Regions from separate parts of the Arthrobacter sp. K410C genome, predicted to be linked through region 1. Evidence: riboswitches for the same ligand, from Rfam matches in the RefSeq annotation. Region 1 holds a riboswitch; the other holds the start of a gene.
What was found. A riboswitch is a leader RNA that binds a small molecule or an ion and turns the genes downstream of it on or off. The one in region 1 is predicted to bind cyclic di-AMP.
Positions count from the first base shown of each region.

Region 2: linked by a shared signal. The riboswitch ahead of AC5RU7_RS16355 (LysM peptidoglycan-binding domain-containing protein) and the one ahead of AC5RU7_RS14460 (M23 family metallopeptidase) in region 1 are both predicted to bind cyclic di-AMP.

Region 1 is NZ_JBNHFJ010000010.1:21,863-28,886, forward strand. Features, by position in the region: gene AC5RU7_RS14440 (cold-shock protein) at 55-438, shown strand; gene AC5RU7_RS14445 (DUF3027 domain-containing protein) at 445-1,059, shown strand; gene serC (phosphoserine transaminase) at 1,142-2,272, opposite strand; gene AC5RU7_RS14455 (iron-dependent transcriptional repressor DtxR) at 2,555-3,250, shown strand; cyclic di-AMP (ydaO/yuaA leader) riboswitch at 3,382-3,601, shown strand; gene AC5RU7_RS14460 (M23 family metallopeptidase) at 3,612-4,433, shown strand; cyclic di-AMP (ydaO/yuaA leader) riboswitch at 4,562-4,740, shown strand; gene AC5RU7_RS14465 (C40 family peptidase) at 4,811-5,485, shown strand; gene AC5RU7_RS14470 (NlpC/P60 family protein) at 5,646-6,419, shown strand; gene AC5RU7_RS14475 (HNH endonuclease) at 6,710-7,024, shown strand, end outside.
Region 2 is NZ_JBNHFJ010000013.1:29,598-36,621, reverse strand. Features, by position in the region: gene AC5RU7_RS16380 (glucose 1-dehydrogenase) at 1-685, shown strand, start outside; gene AC5RU7_RS16375 (DUF1810 domain-containing protein) at 689-1,132, opposite strand; gene AC5RU7_RS16370 (DNA alkylation repair protein) at 1,116-1,703, opposite strand; gene AC5RU7_RS16365 (TraR/DksA family transcriptional regulator) at 1,700-2,056, opposite strand; gene AC5RU7_RS16360 (aggregation-promoting factor C-terminal-like domain-containing protein) at 2,078-3,430, opposite strand; cyclic di-AMP (ydaO/yuaA leader) riboswitch at 3,711-3,881, shown strand; gene AC5RU7_RS16355 (LysM peptidoglycan-binding domain-containing protein) at 3,885-4,748, shown strand; gene AC5RU7_RS16350 (protein adenylyltransferase SelO) at 4,883-6,358, opposite strand; gene AC5RU7_RS16345 (APC family permease) at 6,355-7,024, opposite strand, start outside.

The sequences.
Region 1 (7,024 bases):
GCGGATGCGGTGGCGGCTGGCCGTGTCTCATGACAGCAGAAGAAGGTTGATTACGTGCCTACCGGCAAGGTCAAGTGGTATGACAAGGACAAGGGCTTCGGGTTCCTGGCAGGCGAGGACGGCCAGGAGGTTTTCCTGCCCAAATCGGCGCTGCCCGAGGGCGTGACGGAGCTCAAGGCCGGCACCCGAGTGGAATTCGGCGTGGCCGACGGACGCAAGGGCGCCCAGGCCCTGGGCCTGCGGGTTCTGGACAAGACGCCGTCCATCGCCAAGGCAAAGCGGCCCGCCGCCCGGGACCTCGCACCGCTGGTCCAGGACCTGGTGAGCGTGCTGGACAATCTGTCCGGCACGCTGTCCAAAGGCAAATACCCGGAAGGCAACAAGGGCAAGGCAATCGCGGCTGCCCTGCGTAAGGTTGCCGACGAGCTGGACGTTTAGCAGCCGATGAGTCCGGAAGCTGAACAGCCGCAGACGCAGGTGCACGACGCTGCAGGTGCCGCGACGGCTCCTGCAGCGGGAACAGCCCCGGCGGTAGCCAGGAACGCGCCAAAGCGCCGGGCAGGCGTGCCGGTATGGCGGACCGGCAAGCCGGACGCCTTCCTTGCCGGTGCCGTCGATACGGCCCGCACCGCGCTGGAGGGCATCACGGCCGCCGGGGACATCGGGCGGCACCTCGCAGCCAAGAGCGAAGGCGACCGTTTGGTCACGCACCTGTTCGAGTCGAAGCTCGCCGGCTACGCCGGCTGGCAATGGTATGCGGTGGTAACCCGTAACTCCCGCTCCAAGGTGGTCACCGTTAGCGAGCTGGGCCTGCTGCCGTCCGAGGATTCGATCCTCGCTCCTGAATGGGTGCCGTGGGCTGAGCGCGTCCGTCCGGAGGACGAGCAGCAGCAGGAACGGGAAGCCTCCGAATCTGAAGAAACCGCACCGGCAGTTTCCGTCGCTGCTGTTGCCGAACCTGACGCCGATGCCGGTTTCACGGAATCCGACGCCGCCGATGCCGATTTCACGGATGATCCTGCCACGCAGGCGACGGCGAACGACGCCGGCAGCGAGTAACTGCTGAACGTCCCCTTGCCGGGATACACAAACGGCGCCGTCCGGGCGAAACCCGGGCGGCGCCGTCGTACTTAAGGAAAGGCTACTTGCGGAGCTCGCCCACCACGTAGTCGATGCTGGCCAGCAGTGCGGAGACGTCGTCAGGCTCGATGGCAACGAACGTGGCAATCCGGAGCTGGTTGCGGCCCAGCTTCCGGTACGGCTCCGTGTCCACGATGCCGTTGGCGCGCAGGACCTTGGCTACGACGGCGGCATCCACTGATTCGTCGAAGTCAATGGTGGCAATGACGTTCGAGCGCTCATCCGGGTTGGCGACAAAGGGGGTGGCGAACTCGGCGGCGTCGGCCCAGCTGTAGATGCGCCCTGCCGAGTCGGCTGTCCGGGCCGCGGCGAAGTCCAGCCCGCCGTTTGAGTTCAGCCACTGCACCTGGGCGTCCAATGTCACCAGGGTGGACAGGGACGGGGTGTTGTACGTCTGGTTGAGGCGTGAGTTGTCAATGGCGGTCTGCAGGTCCAGGAAATCGGGAATCCAGCGGCCGCTTGCCTTGACCCGTGCGGCGCGTTCCAGCGCAGCAGGGGAGAACAGGCCAAGCCACAGTCCGCCGTCGGAGGCAAAGTTCTTCTGCGGGGCAAAGTAGTAGACGTCGCTCTCAGCCACATCGACGTCCAGGCCGCCGGCTGCGGAGGTGGCATCCACCAGCACCAGTGCATCCTCATCCGCGCCTGCCACCCGCTTGACCGGTGCGTACACGCCCGTGGAGGTCTCGTTCTGCGGCCAGGCATACACGTCCACACCGGCCTCTGCCTGCGCCACCGGCCGGGTGCCGGGCTCGGACTTGATGATGGAGGAGGCGTCCAGGAACGGTGCCTTGTTGGTGGCGGCCGCAAACTTGGAACCGAACTCACCGAAGGACAAATGCTGGGCCTTCTGCTCCACCAGGCCGAAGCTGGCAACATCCCAGAACGCCGTGGAACCGCCCACGCCCAGGATAACCTCATATCCTTCCGGGGCGCGGAAGAACTGGCTGAGGCCCTCGCGCACTGAACCGACGAGGTTCTTGACCGGAGCCTGCCGGTGCGAGGTGCCCAGGACGTTCTTCGATGCGGCGGACAGCGCATCAATCTGCTCCTGGCGGACTTTTGAAGGTCCGGCGCCGAACCGCCCGTCCTTGGGGAGGAGATCGGCAGGAATAGTGATGCTTGGTTCGCTCACGGGGGCTCCAATTTCGGCGTGGACGCGCTTAGGTCCGAACGGGTGGATGGTCGCTGGCGCGCAGTCGGCAATGACTGCATCGAAGGCCTTTCCCATTCTGCCTGAACAGCTGATTCGGCGGGAACCGGGACCGTCATAGTCCAGCCACTGAGACGGGTTGCCAGGCGGCTTCCAACTATTCGGACTAAGTCAAAATAGGCTAAGCTAGCCAACGGACTACGTCGCGGTGAACAGCGATACGGTGGGACAACGCAAGGTACTGCGCTCGAGGAGCTGAGCTGGATGACGGATCTGATCGACACTACGGAGATGTACCTTCGGACCATTCTGGAACTGGAAGAAGAGAACATCGTTGCCCTGCGGGCCCGTATCGCGGAACGCCTGCGCCACTCGGGTCCCACGGTGTCCCAGACCATCGGCAGGATGGAGCGCGACGGCCTGGTGGTGGTCTCCGGCGACCGGCACCTGGAGCTCACCGAAGTCGGCCGCAAGCGCGCCACCGAGGTCATGCGCAAGCATCGCCTGGCCGAGCGGCTCCTGGCCGACGTGATCGGGCTGGACTGGGCTTATGTGCACGACGAAGCCTGCCGCTGGGAGCACGTGATGAGCGAGCGGGTGGAGCGGCGCATCTACGAGATGCTGGACCATCCCACCGAATCGCCGTACGGCAATCCGATTCCGGGCCTTGCCGCACTTGGTGGCCAGCCCGCACTTGCCTCCAGCGATACGGTGACGAGCCTCCTGGAAGCCATGAAGTCCTACGGGCCTGCGTCGGAGGTCACGGTCAGCCGGTTGGCAGAGCCCATCCAGGTGGAGCCGGAACTGCTGTCCCAGCTCGATGAGGGAGGCATCCGCCCAGGCGCGGCGGTAACCCTTGAACGTGTGGGCGACTACATCTCGGTCCGCGTGCCCGGCATTGAAGGCGCTCTGGAACTTCCGCCGGAGGTTGCCGCGCACGTGTTCGTTCACGTTCGCTAGGAAGGCCGGACCGCCCGGTGTGACGCCGGTAACGCCAAGATAACGGAATTGTTACCTAGGGCCTTAAGCCCCTATAGTTGAACCAAGCGTTGATACAAAAGCGTTACCTGATCCGGAGCCGAGCTCTGCCAGCGGATCAGGAGCACGAGTCACTAACTGGCAGAGGCGGGGGAACCACAAGCGGCAGCGGGGGACTGCCTTGGGGTGAAGTCCGTCAGCAGCAAGCCTCTTCCAGTGAAGGAATCCCTCAGCGGATATCTCTGTGCCGAAGCTTGCTTACGGCGGGCCGGGTCTTTGAACTCTCTGACCCGAATCCGACAGCTAACTTCGCAGGCTTTCCAGAGAGGAATCCTTCTTGTCCATGCAGACCTCCAGGGGGCGCCGCCGCGCCGCTGGCCCCGCTTCGGCACCGCGCGTCGCCGAAGTCATCCACACGGAGCGCCCCCGCGATCTCCACCGTGATGCGCGGCGCCGTCGGGGTCCGTTCCGGCAAATCACCGAGTTCGCCTCGGCGAGCGGCATCGGCCAGAAGGCCGGCATGGCACTGGCTGCCACCGGCCTGGTGCTCACCGTGACTGTTCCGGCCACCAGCCCGGTCATGGCCACCGACGGGGCGGGCCTTGCGCCTGTTGCGGCCACCGCTGTGACCCCGCAGCCCGCTATCTCCGCCGAAGCCGGAGCGGAGATCGACTTCAGCCGCTCGGCCGTAGTGACCCAGGCGGATCCGGACGGCAAGCTCAAGCAGCTCCTGAGCGCCCAGTCCGCCGGCGCTGTTTCCCGCGCCGCATCCACCGGAAGCCTGGGCGCCCCGCTGGCGTCGCTGACCACAGCCTCGCCCTTCGGTTACCGCGTCAGCCCCATCACGGGTGGTTCCGGCGACTTCCACCGCGGGCAGGACTACGTTGCCCAGTGCGGGACCTCAGTTCTCGCGGCCGCCACCGGCACCGTGACGTTTGTAGGCTGGCACCAGTTCGGCGGCGGCAACCGTGTGGTGATCGACCACGGAAACGGCCTGGAGACCACGTACAACCACCTGTCGTCCTTCAATGTGACTGAGGGCCAGACGGTCTCGCGCGGCGAGGTTGTGGCACTGAGCGGAACCACCGGAGCCTCCACCGGATGCCACCTGCACTTTGAGGTGCAGGTCAACGGCGAAGTAGTGGATCCGACGGGCTGGCTCTAGTCAAATGGTTGCTGACTCTCGAATTGCCGTGACCAGCCGTGACCTGAATGTGACATTCAGTCAAAACTCCTGTACCGTCTAACTCGCGTCAACTTTTCCGAAGTTGACGCTCTTGTGCGGATTGCCTAACTCTGCCACCGCTCAAGGTCCGTTCGCATTTCATCGTCTGGCAGGGGCGGGGGAACCAATTTTGGCCTTCTTCACGGAAGGCCTTGGGGTTAAGTCGCAAAGCTTCCTTGAAGCGGCGCGGCCGGGTGACTCCCATCCGAATCCGACAGCTCACCTCGCAGGCATTGGGAGAGGCTACCTTCGTGTCTTCACGCCATAATTCTGCGCGCCACCGTGCGCAACCGGTCCGTACCAACCCTTTGGACGCCGTGTCCAAAGCTGTTAGTGCCAACGCCGGGACAGTGGGTCGCCAGGCTGCTGTTGTTGCAGCCGCTTCCGGCCTTGTCCTTGCCATGGGTCTGCCGGCCACCGCGGACACCACCGCCGGTGTCTCCGCTTCCACCGAGTCCGGTTCCGCGCAGACAGCACTTGCAGTCACCGCAGCACCTACCGCCACCGTTTCCTTCGAGCGCCCGGTGGTCACCACCGTCGCCGCCCCCGTTGTTGAACGCGTGACCGTGCAGTCAACCTCCGACGACGAGGACGAAACCGCCACTTCCGCCCAGTCAACCGCGGCAGAAAAGGTTGTTGCGACCGCCGCTTCTGCGGCCACCACCGGCCTCGCGGCCATCGCCTACACCGGCATTGGCAGCCCCTACGTCTGGGGTGGCACCAGCCCCACCTCCGGTTGGGATTGCTCGGGCTTCACCCAGTGGGTTTACGCCCAGGCCGGCATCAGCATCCCGCGCGTGAACGCATGGACCGCCATGACCCCCACCTCCACCCCCCAGCCGGGTGACCTGGTGATGCAGAACGGCGGCGCACACGTCGGCATCTACGTCGGCAACGGCATGATGATCAGCGCACTCAACCCCTCCCAGGGCACTCTGCTGCACTCCGTCGCCGCTACCGGCACCTCCTCCTTCTTCACCCTCGCAGGCTAATAGTTCTTGGGGCTTCGGCCCCGGGAACTATTTCTTTGCCCGCACTTTTTCGCTAAACCACCATCCCCGTTCGGGGCGCTCCGACGTACCCCCAAGATGCCGGCGCGTCCAAAACTCTCGGGTTGCCCACAGGCCCCGAGGTAATCGAAAGAGAGAACTGATGACTACTCGTGCTACCGCACGGCACCGTGCCGAGGTCACCAAAACCAGCTCGATCGCCGTCATTGCCAAGGCTGTGGGCGACAACGCCGGCGGCGTAGGTCGCCAGGCCGCCGTGATCGCTGCCGCCTCCGGCTTGGTGCTGACCAGCGGCGTCGCCGCCAACGCTGCCGACGCCAACATCCAGCGGGACTCCGCTCCGGCGTCCGCCCTGGAAGTTGAATCGGCCATCGAAGCTCCCATCTCCGCTGCTTCCACCATCGCCATCACCTACGAGAAGCCTGCCGTGACCACCACGCCGGCGCCCGTGGTCGTGGAAGAGCCGGAGGTTGAGGTAGAGGAAGCCGCGCCGGCGGCCCCTGCCCCGGCTGCCCAGACCGCTCCCGCTCCGAAGGTCACCGCCAAGGTTTCTGCTGCGTCTGCTCCTGCCGCGCCCGCTTCCGCCAGCGGCAAGGGTGCAGCCATCCTGTCCGCCGCCTACGCCCAGCTGGGTGTCATGCAGGACTGCACCATGCTGGTGACCAACTCCCTGGCGGCCGTTGGCATCAACTTCCACGACTGGCCTGCAGGCTACCTGTCACTGGGCCGCACGGTGAGCGCTGCCGAAGCCCAGCCCGGCGACCTGATCTACTACGCTGACGGCGGCGCCGGCATGGCGCACATTGCTGTCTACGCAGGCAACGGCCAGGCGGTCCACGGCGGCTACAACGGCAACCAGACGGTGGTCTTCAGCGCCAACGTTGGCTCCGGCCCGGTTTTCATCCGCGTCAACTAGTCCCCGCGTCCCCGGCCGGCGCCCCCGACGGCCGGCGATGGAGGAAGGACCCCTGCCCACAAAGCAGGGGTCCTTTCCCTTTTAAGGGAAGCAGGCGGGGCCTGCGGCCGGTCCGTGCGGAGGGCTCCAGGAGACGGCCTGCCAGCGGACGGATCAAATGCCTTCCCGAGGGCGATTAGCTGATAGTGCGCTTCTGTGTTTACTCTTGTGGTGTCGATCCATAGCCCGGACATGCCGAGGGCAGCCGGCCCTCGTGCCCCTGACGGGTGCGGCCGTGAAGAGGTACGTGCATGCGCACTCTCGTTCTGAATGCTGGATATGAACCGCTGGCGGTTGTCACTTTCCGCCGGGCGCTGGTGCTTGTGCTCACGGGCAAGGCGAGCGTGGTGGCCGAAGGGGACGACCCCGTGGTGGGTCCACAGGAAATACTGGGCCGTCCCTCGGTGATCCTCCTCAACCGCTACATCCGCCCGCGCTACAACCAGGCCACCGCCGTCAGCCGGCGGGGTGTGCTGAGACGGGACGGGCACAAGTGTGCCTACTGCGGCAAGGCTGCGCACACGATCGACCATGTCCACCCAAAATCACGCGGCGGAGCCGACTCC
Region 2 (7,024 bases), on a different contig from region 1:
CGCGTTCGCCAGGGAGGGGGCCGACGTCGTCATGTCGTACCTGCCGCAGGAGGAGGAGGACGCTGCCAGGATTGCGGGCATTATCGAAGCCGCGGGACGCAAAGCCGTGAAGGTTCCCGGGGACCTCAAGGACCCGTCTGTCTGCCGTGACGTGGTGGATACCGCGGTGGCCGTCCTGGGTGGTGTGGACATCCTGGTCAACAACGCCGGAAAGCAGGTGGCCCAGGAGGACCTCGCGGACATCACGGACGAGCAGTTTGACCACACGCTGAAGACCAATGTCTACGCCATGTTCTGGCTGACCAAGGCAGCCCTTCCGCACATGCCCGCGGGGTCCACCATCATCAACACCACCTCGGTGCAGGCCTACAACCCCTCCCCGACGCTGGTGGACTACGCCACCACCAAAGCCAGCATCAACAACTTCACCAAAGGCCTGGCCCAGCAGCTCGCTCCCAAGGGGATCCGTGTCAATGCCGTGGCGCCGGGACCCATCTGGACTCCGTTGCAGGTCAGCAGCGGCCAGCCCAAGGAGGAGCTGCCGGAGTTCGGGCAGTCCACTCCGCTGGGCCGCGCCGGCCAGCCCGCAGAACTCGCGCCGGCGTATGTTTTCCTGGCCTCGCCCGAGTCCAGTTTTGTGCTGGGCGAGACGCTGAACGTCAACGGCGGCAGCCCCACCCCGTAGTTCTTATGCCTGGTCCTGCCCGGCGAGCAGTTCATCGGTGGCTTCGTCGGGCTGGCCGTCGAAGAACTGTGCAAGAACGGTCTTGAACACCGTTTCGCCGGGCGCCGCGCGGAGGAACAGCGTCATGGACGACTGCAGCTTGCGGGCGTCAATGCCGCCCAGAATATCCTCGGCCGTGCGCCCGGCGTGGTTGGTCAGGGCCTGTGCGCACTCCAGCAGGCGCGGACCCAGCACGTCGTGCTCAAGGTATCCCCGGGCCTCGTCCAGTGACCTGATGGCATACTTCCGCGAGGTGGCGCTCTGCCCCAGCCCGGCGATCTGCGGAAAGACGAACCACATCCAGTGGCCGCTCTTGCTGCCCAGCTGCAATTCGGACAAGGCCTGCTCATATGTCCCGCCGCTGTCCTGTGCAGCGACGAAGCGTTCAAGGTCATAGGGATCGTTCATGGATGTCTCCTTGTCGGGGGGTGTTGGGACCGGGCGGGAAGCCGGCGCCTGGCGGCTGCCCAAGTACTGCTGCAGCCTGGCGCAGGCTGGTGTGCGGGTCCTGGGCCCACCGCGCCAGCACCACATCGGCGCGCTGCCTGTCGCGCTCCGGCAGCCCGGCAAGCAGCGGCGCCACCACATCGGCCACGAGGGGGCCTTCCAGTTCCGCTGTAGAAGCGGAGCGGAGGAACCCTTCGATCCGGGTCAGGTCCGAGTGGCGGAGCCATCCGGCCTTGGCTTGGAGCAGCACCACGGCAGCCAGCCGCCGCTCGAAGACCGGCCTTGCGCCAGGGTTGGGCCGGCCCCAGAGGACTGAGGCCAGCTGGACCGTGGCATCGTGGTCCAGGGCTTTGAATTTCCGCAGCGCATCACGGACGGTTCCCCGGACAGCGCCCACGGAGGCTCCGTAGGAGGCGAGGACCCCGCCCAGCCGGGTGGCGACGTCGTCCGCGCGGTACCAGGAGCCCTCGTTCTGCAGCGTACGGTCGATGAATTCCGCCGCCGCGGCAACGATGTCCGGCCCCGCTGTCACTGCCGGCCTGCCGCGGCGTGGTTGATGCAGAACGCGGTCCATGGCCGGGCTTCCAGCCTGCCCTCGGCAATGGCTTCGCCGCAGACGGCGCAGGTGCCATAGGTTCCGGCGTCCAGCCGGGCGAGGGCGGCCTCCACCTGGTCCAGGCCGGCGGCGCTCTGCTTCAGGAGTGCGGCCGCCTGGGACAGCTCGAAAGCGATCGTGGCGCCCTCGGGATCGTGTTCGTCATCGACGTTTGAATTGAGCCGTGCCGAACTGGCCGAGGCGATGTCCGCGCGAAGGTCCGGAAGCAGTGCAGCCTTCCGCTTCCGCTCCTCCTCGAGCAGCACCCGGAACCGCTCAAAATCTGGCATGGAGAAAGCCTAGCGCGCCTCTCAGTACCAGTTCCTGGCTACGGAGTGGTCCCACGCCGCGCAGGGTGTACGGTAGCGGTCCCGGATATACCCGAGCCCCCACTCAATCTGCGTACGGTAGCTGGTAAGCCAGTCGCTGCCGGCGCTTCCCAGCTTGCCGGGCGGCAGGGCCTGCGGAATCCCATAGGCCCCGGAGTAGGGGTTGGTGGCGGTGGTCAGCCAGTTGGATTCCTTGGTCCAGAGCTGGGCGAGGCACAGGAACTGGTCCTGGCCCCAGCCGTAGGCTGCAAGGCGGCCGGAGGCGTAGCTCTTGGCCGCAGCGGGATCGTTGACTGCGCCGCCTGGAACGGAGGGCACGACGACGGCGGGCGGGCCGGGGATTGCAGGCGCCGGGGCAACGGGGGCGGGGTTCGCCGGGGCCGGGTTCACGGGAGCAGGATTTACCGGGGCCGGATTTAGCGGCGCGGGATTCGCTGGCACCGGCGCTGCCGGGACCGGGTTTGCCGGAGCGGGAGGTCTTTGAGCACCGGCAAGGGCAGCATCTGCAGCTGCCTGCCGGCGGGCCTGCTCCTCGGCAGCCGCTCGCTTGGCAGCCTGCGCCGCCTCATAGGCTGCAAGCGCCGCCTGGCCTTGCCGGTATTCGCCCTCGAGCGCCGCCGTCGTGCCCTTGAGGGACGCCAGCTGCGCGGTCAACTCTCCGCTGCGCCGCTGCTCTTCGGCGACCTGCCGGGCCACCGCGTCCTGGGCGGAACGGGCAGTGTCCAGCTTGGCCTTCGCCTCCCCGGACAGGCGTTCGCGCTCCGCCCTGGCGGTCTTTTCCTGCTCCGCCAGCGCAGCGGTGGCTTTGCCGGCGGCCTCCGCCCGGCTGACCAAATCCGCGGTCTTGGCTCCCACCACCTCAACGACGTTGAGCCCGTGGATGCTGTTGTTCTCCAAAGCTTCCAGTGCCACAAAGAATCCCATGGTGGTTCCGCCGGTCTTGTACGATCTGGCGGCCAGCGCACCAACGGCCTGTTGATGCCGCTGCAACTCCGCGTCCGCCTGGGCAGCCTGGCCTGCAAGGGCATCCACCCTGGCCGTTGCGGACTGCAGGGCGGCATCCGCCAGTGCATAGTCGGCTGCGGATGCCACGGCGGCCGTCCCGAGCGCTTCGGACTCGGACCGCAGGCCTTGAAGCAGGCCTGTGATGTTCTCGATCTCGGCCGCCTTCCCGGCTTCAGACTGCTGCGCCTTCTGAACGTCTTCCCACGATGGGTACCCGCCCGGCGGAGCCTCATCCGCGGCCGCCGGAGGCAGGGCAGCGGGGCCGGCCAGGGCAAGTGCCAGCAGCCCTCCCAGCAGCGGGGGCTTGAACATGCTTCCGATCAGGCGCATAGCTCCGAAGCTTAGCGGGTTTCAACACTAGGTTGAGGGTTGGGCGACCTCCCGCCGCTACCTTAATAAGTTTGTGACATAAATAACAGGCGACGCCAGCCGCAAAATATCACGCGAGGTCAGAAAGGTGTGCTAGTACCTCCAGACGTTTGCTTAATTTGATAGAAGCGCCTCGTATGTTACCCAAACGTGACAATTGCTCCGGGGCCGGGTTATGGTCTTCAGGTGTCCCTCCCAATCGGGACATTCCCATCAGTATGCCGAGCCCTGCCACTGACCCGGGATTCAATCGCTTTCCAGCTGGCAGGGACGGGGGAACCAAGTTTCCACGGCCGTTACGGCCTTGGGGTTAAGTCGATAGCGCCTCCGTCCATTGTGGGCGGTTGCCTTCGGCCGGGTATCTCCAACCCGAACCCGACAGCTCACCCCGCAGGCATGGGAGAGGCGATCACACGTGTCAAAAAATTTCCCTACCGCCCGTCACCGCGCAACTCCGGCCCGCTCAATCGCGCTCCAGGGCTTGGCTGCTTCCGCAAAGTCCCAGGCACGGACGCTCAGCCGTCCGATGCTCGCAGTTGCCGCTGCGTCCGGCATTGCGTTCGGTGTTGGAGCTCCCGCCCATGCAGGCGTGACCGGCCCGGATACCACCGAAACCGCTAGCGTCCAGGCGTCCAGCGCTCCGGCAGCCGCAGTGGCTGCCCCCGCTGCCGCAGCCCCTGCCGCCGGCAACGTCTACACCGTGGTTTCCGGAGACACCCTGGGCGCCATCTCGGCCGCTCACGGCGTCAGCCTGAACGATGTGCTGGCCGCCAACGGCCTGGACATCTCCACCATCATCTACCCCGGTGACCAGATCACCATTCCGGGCGCCGGCTACGTGGCACCTGCCGCTGCTCCTGCCCAGGCCGCACCTGCCCTGGCGAACACCGGCTCCACCATGAACTATGCCTCCGCGGCCGTTGCCCCGGCTCCGGCTCCGGCCCCGGCCCCCGCACCTGCCGCGACCGGCACCGGCACGGGTGCAGCCATCCTGGCTTCCGCCTACGGCCAGTTGGGCGTGCAGCAGGACTGCACCGCCATGGTGGAGAAGGCCCTCCGCTCCGTCGGCAAGTCCGTCGGTGACCTGGCTCCCGGCCAGTTCTACCAGTACGGCACCACCGTGGGCACCCCCGCCCCCGGCGACCTGGTGATCACTGCAGGCCACGTGGGCGTGTACGCCGGCGACGGCCAGGTTGTCAGCGGCGGCGTGGACGGCTACAAGACCGAAGTCCACTCCATCAGCTGGCTCGGCGGAGCTTCCTTCGTCCGGGTAGCGTAGTTACCCCGCGCAACTGAAGCAGCCGCACCAAGAGCTGCGCACATAAGGGCGGCAGCCGGGAAGACCCCGGCTGCCGCCCTTGCCGTGTTAACGTGTTGCCACCGGGACCCCCCGCCACTTTGCGGCGCAGCCTGTCACGTGCCGCAGAACGTCATGTACTTGCCGAAATCTTCCGGCGCGCCTTCGGCGTAGCGTTCCAGCCCGGGTCGCTCTTCGTAAGGGGAGCCCACTGCTTCAAGGAGCCTGGTAAGCGGCTCCAGGTCGCCGCCGGTGGCCGCAGCGAGCGCCTCTTCCACCAGATGGTTGCGCGGAATGTACACGGGATTCACCCGGTCCATCCGGTCCGCATCCGGCTTCATGGACCGCCAGCGCCCGGCCCAGGCGTCGAATGCTGCCAGGTCCATGACCATGCCCCGGACAGGCCTTTCATTTCCGCGCGCTGCTTCGCCCAGGTTGCGGAAGAACCGCGTGTAGTCCACCGGGCCGTCCTTCAGGATCGCAACCACCCCGTCCACCAGTTCGGATGCCGCTTCGGCCTCAGGGCTTCCGGCGGGGCTGGCGGGCAGGCCCAGCTTGGTCCTCATCCCGTCGAACCAAGCATCGCTGTACTGCCTGCGGAATTCGCCCAGCGCCTCCACGGCGGGAGCGACGGCCTGCTCCTGGTCCTCGTTGATCAGCGGAAGGATCGACTCGGCGAGGCGCGCCAGGTTCCATTCGGCAATAACAGGCTGGTTGGCGTAGGCGTACCGCCCGCCCACATCGATGGAACTGTAGACGGCGGCGGGATTGAAGTCGTCCATGAACGCACAGGGCCCATAGTCGATGGTCTCGCCGGAAATGGTCATGTTGTCCGTGTTCATCACGCCGTGGACGAATCCCACCAGCATCCATTGCGCCACCAGCGCGGCCTGGGCCGACACCACCGCCCGGAAAAGCGCAAGGTACGGATTCTCAGCTTCCGCGGCGGCGGGGTAATGCCGGCTGATGGCGTGGTCCGCCAGGCGGCGCAGCAGCTCCAGGTTGTCCGTGGCCCGCGCATACTGGAAACTCCCCACCCGCAGGTGGCTGCTGGCCACCCGAGCCAGGACTGCCCCGGGCAGCATCTCGTCCCGGCGCACCAGGCGTCCGGTGCCGACGACGGCGAGAGACCTGGTGGTGGGAATCCCCAGCGCGTGCATTGCCTCACTGACGAGGTATTCCCGGAGCATGGGCCCGACGACGGCACGCCCGTCACCTGCCCGCGCAAATGGTGTGCGGCCCGAGCCTTTGAGGTGGATATCGCGCAGGCGGCCGTTGGCGTCCAGGATCTCGCCAAGCAGGAGGGCCCGCCCGTCCCCCAAGAGGGGTGAGTATCCGCCGAACTGGTGCCCGGCGTAGGCCTGGGCCACCGGCGCTGCCCCCTCCGGCACGTGGTTGCCCAGCAGCAACCGCACCCCCTCCGCGCTGCGCAGGTAGCGGGCATCAAGCCCGAGCTCTTCCGCGAGGGCGTCGTTGAAGACCAGGAGCCGGGGCTCCGGAGCTTCCTCCGCCTGCCAGGGAACAGCCATGTCTGCCAGTTCGCTGGCGAAACGGCTTTCGAGGATGACCGTTGATTCTGCAGCGGTAGTCATGGGTTAACCCTATCCCCGCGGTTGGTCCGTCGGTTGATCAGCCAGGTGACAAGCCACAGGATCACGCCGATTGCCATCAGCCCGCCGGCTATCTGGTACTGGATCACGTTGCGTCCCACCCATGGGCCGGCAAGGAAAGCACACAGGATGGCTGCCACCAGGGGCAGTGGGCCGGGCGAGGTGAAAAAGACCTTACGGTTCGGATCCCGCTTCCGGCGCAGCACCAGGCATGCCACGTTCACCACGGTGAAGACGCACAGCAGCAGGAATGCCGTTGTGCCGGAAAGGTTGGCGACGATGTTGCTTTCCGGATCGCTGGCCACATAGAGGATGAGTCCCAGGGCAAGGACCGTGGAGAAGGCGATGCCGGCCCACGGGGTGCGGCGAACGGGCAGGACCTTGCCCAGGGGACGCGGCAGGACCTGCTGCCGGGCCATGCCGTAGATCAGCCGGCTGGCCATGAGCATGTTGATCAACGCAGTATTGGCCACGGCGAAGACGGCCAGGAACGGGAAGACCCTATCGATGGGAAAGTCCGGTGAGCCCTTATGCACCACTTCGAGCAGTGCCGCGCCTTCGGCTTCGCGGATTCCCTCCAGTTCTGTGGGTGTCAGCACGCTGACTACGGACACTGCAACCAGCATGTAAAGGAGCACGGCGATGCCG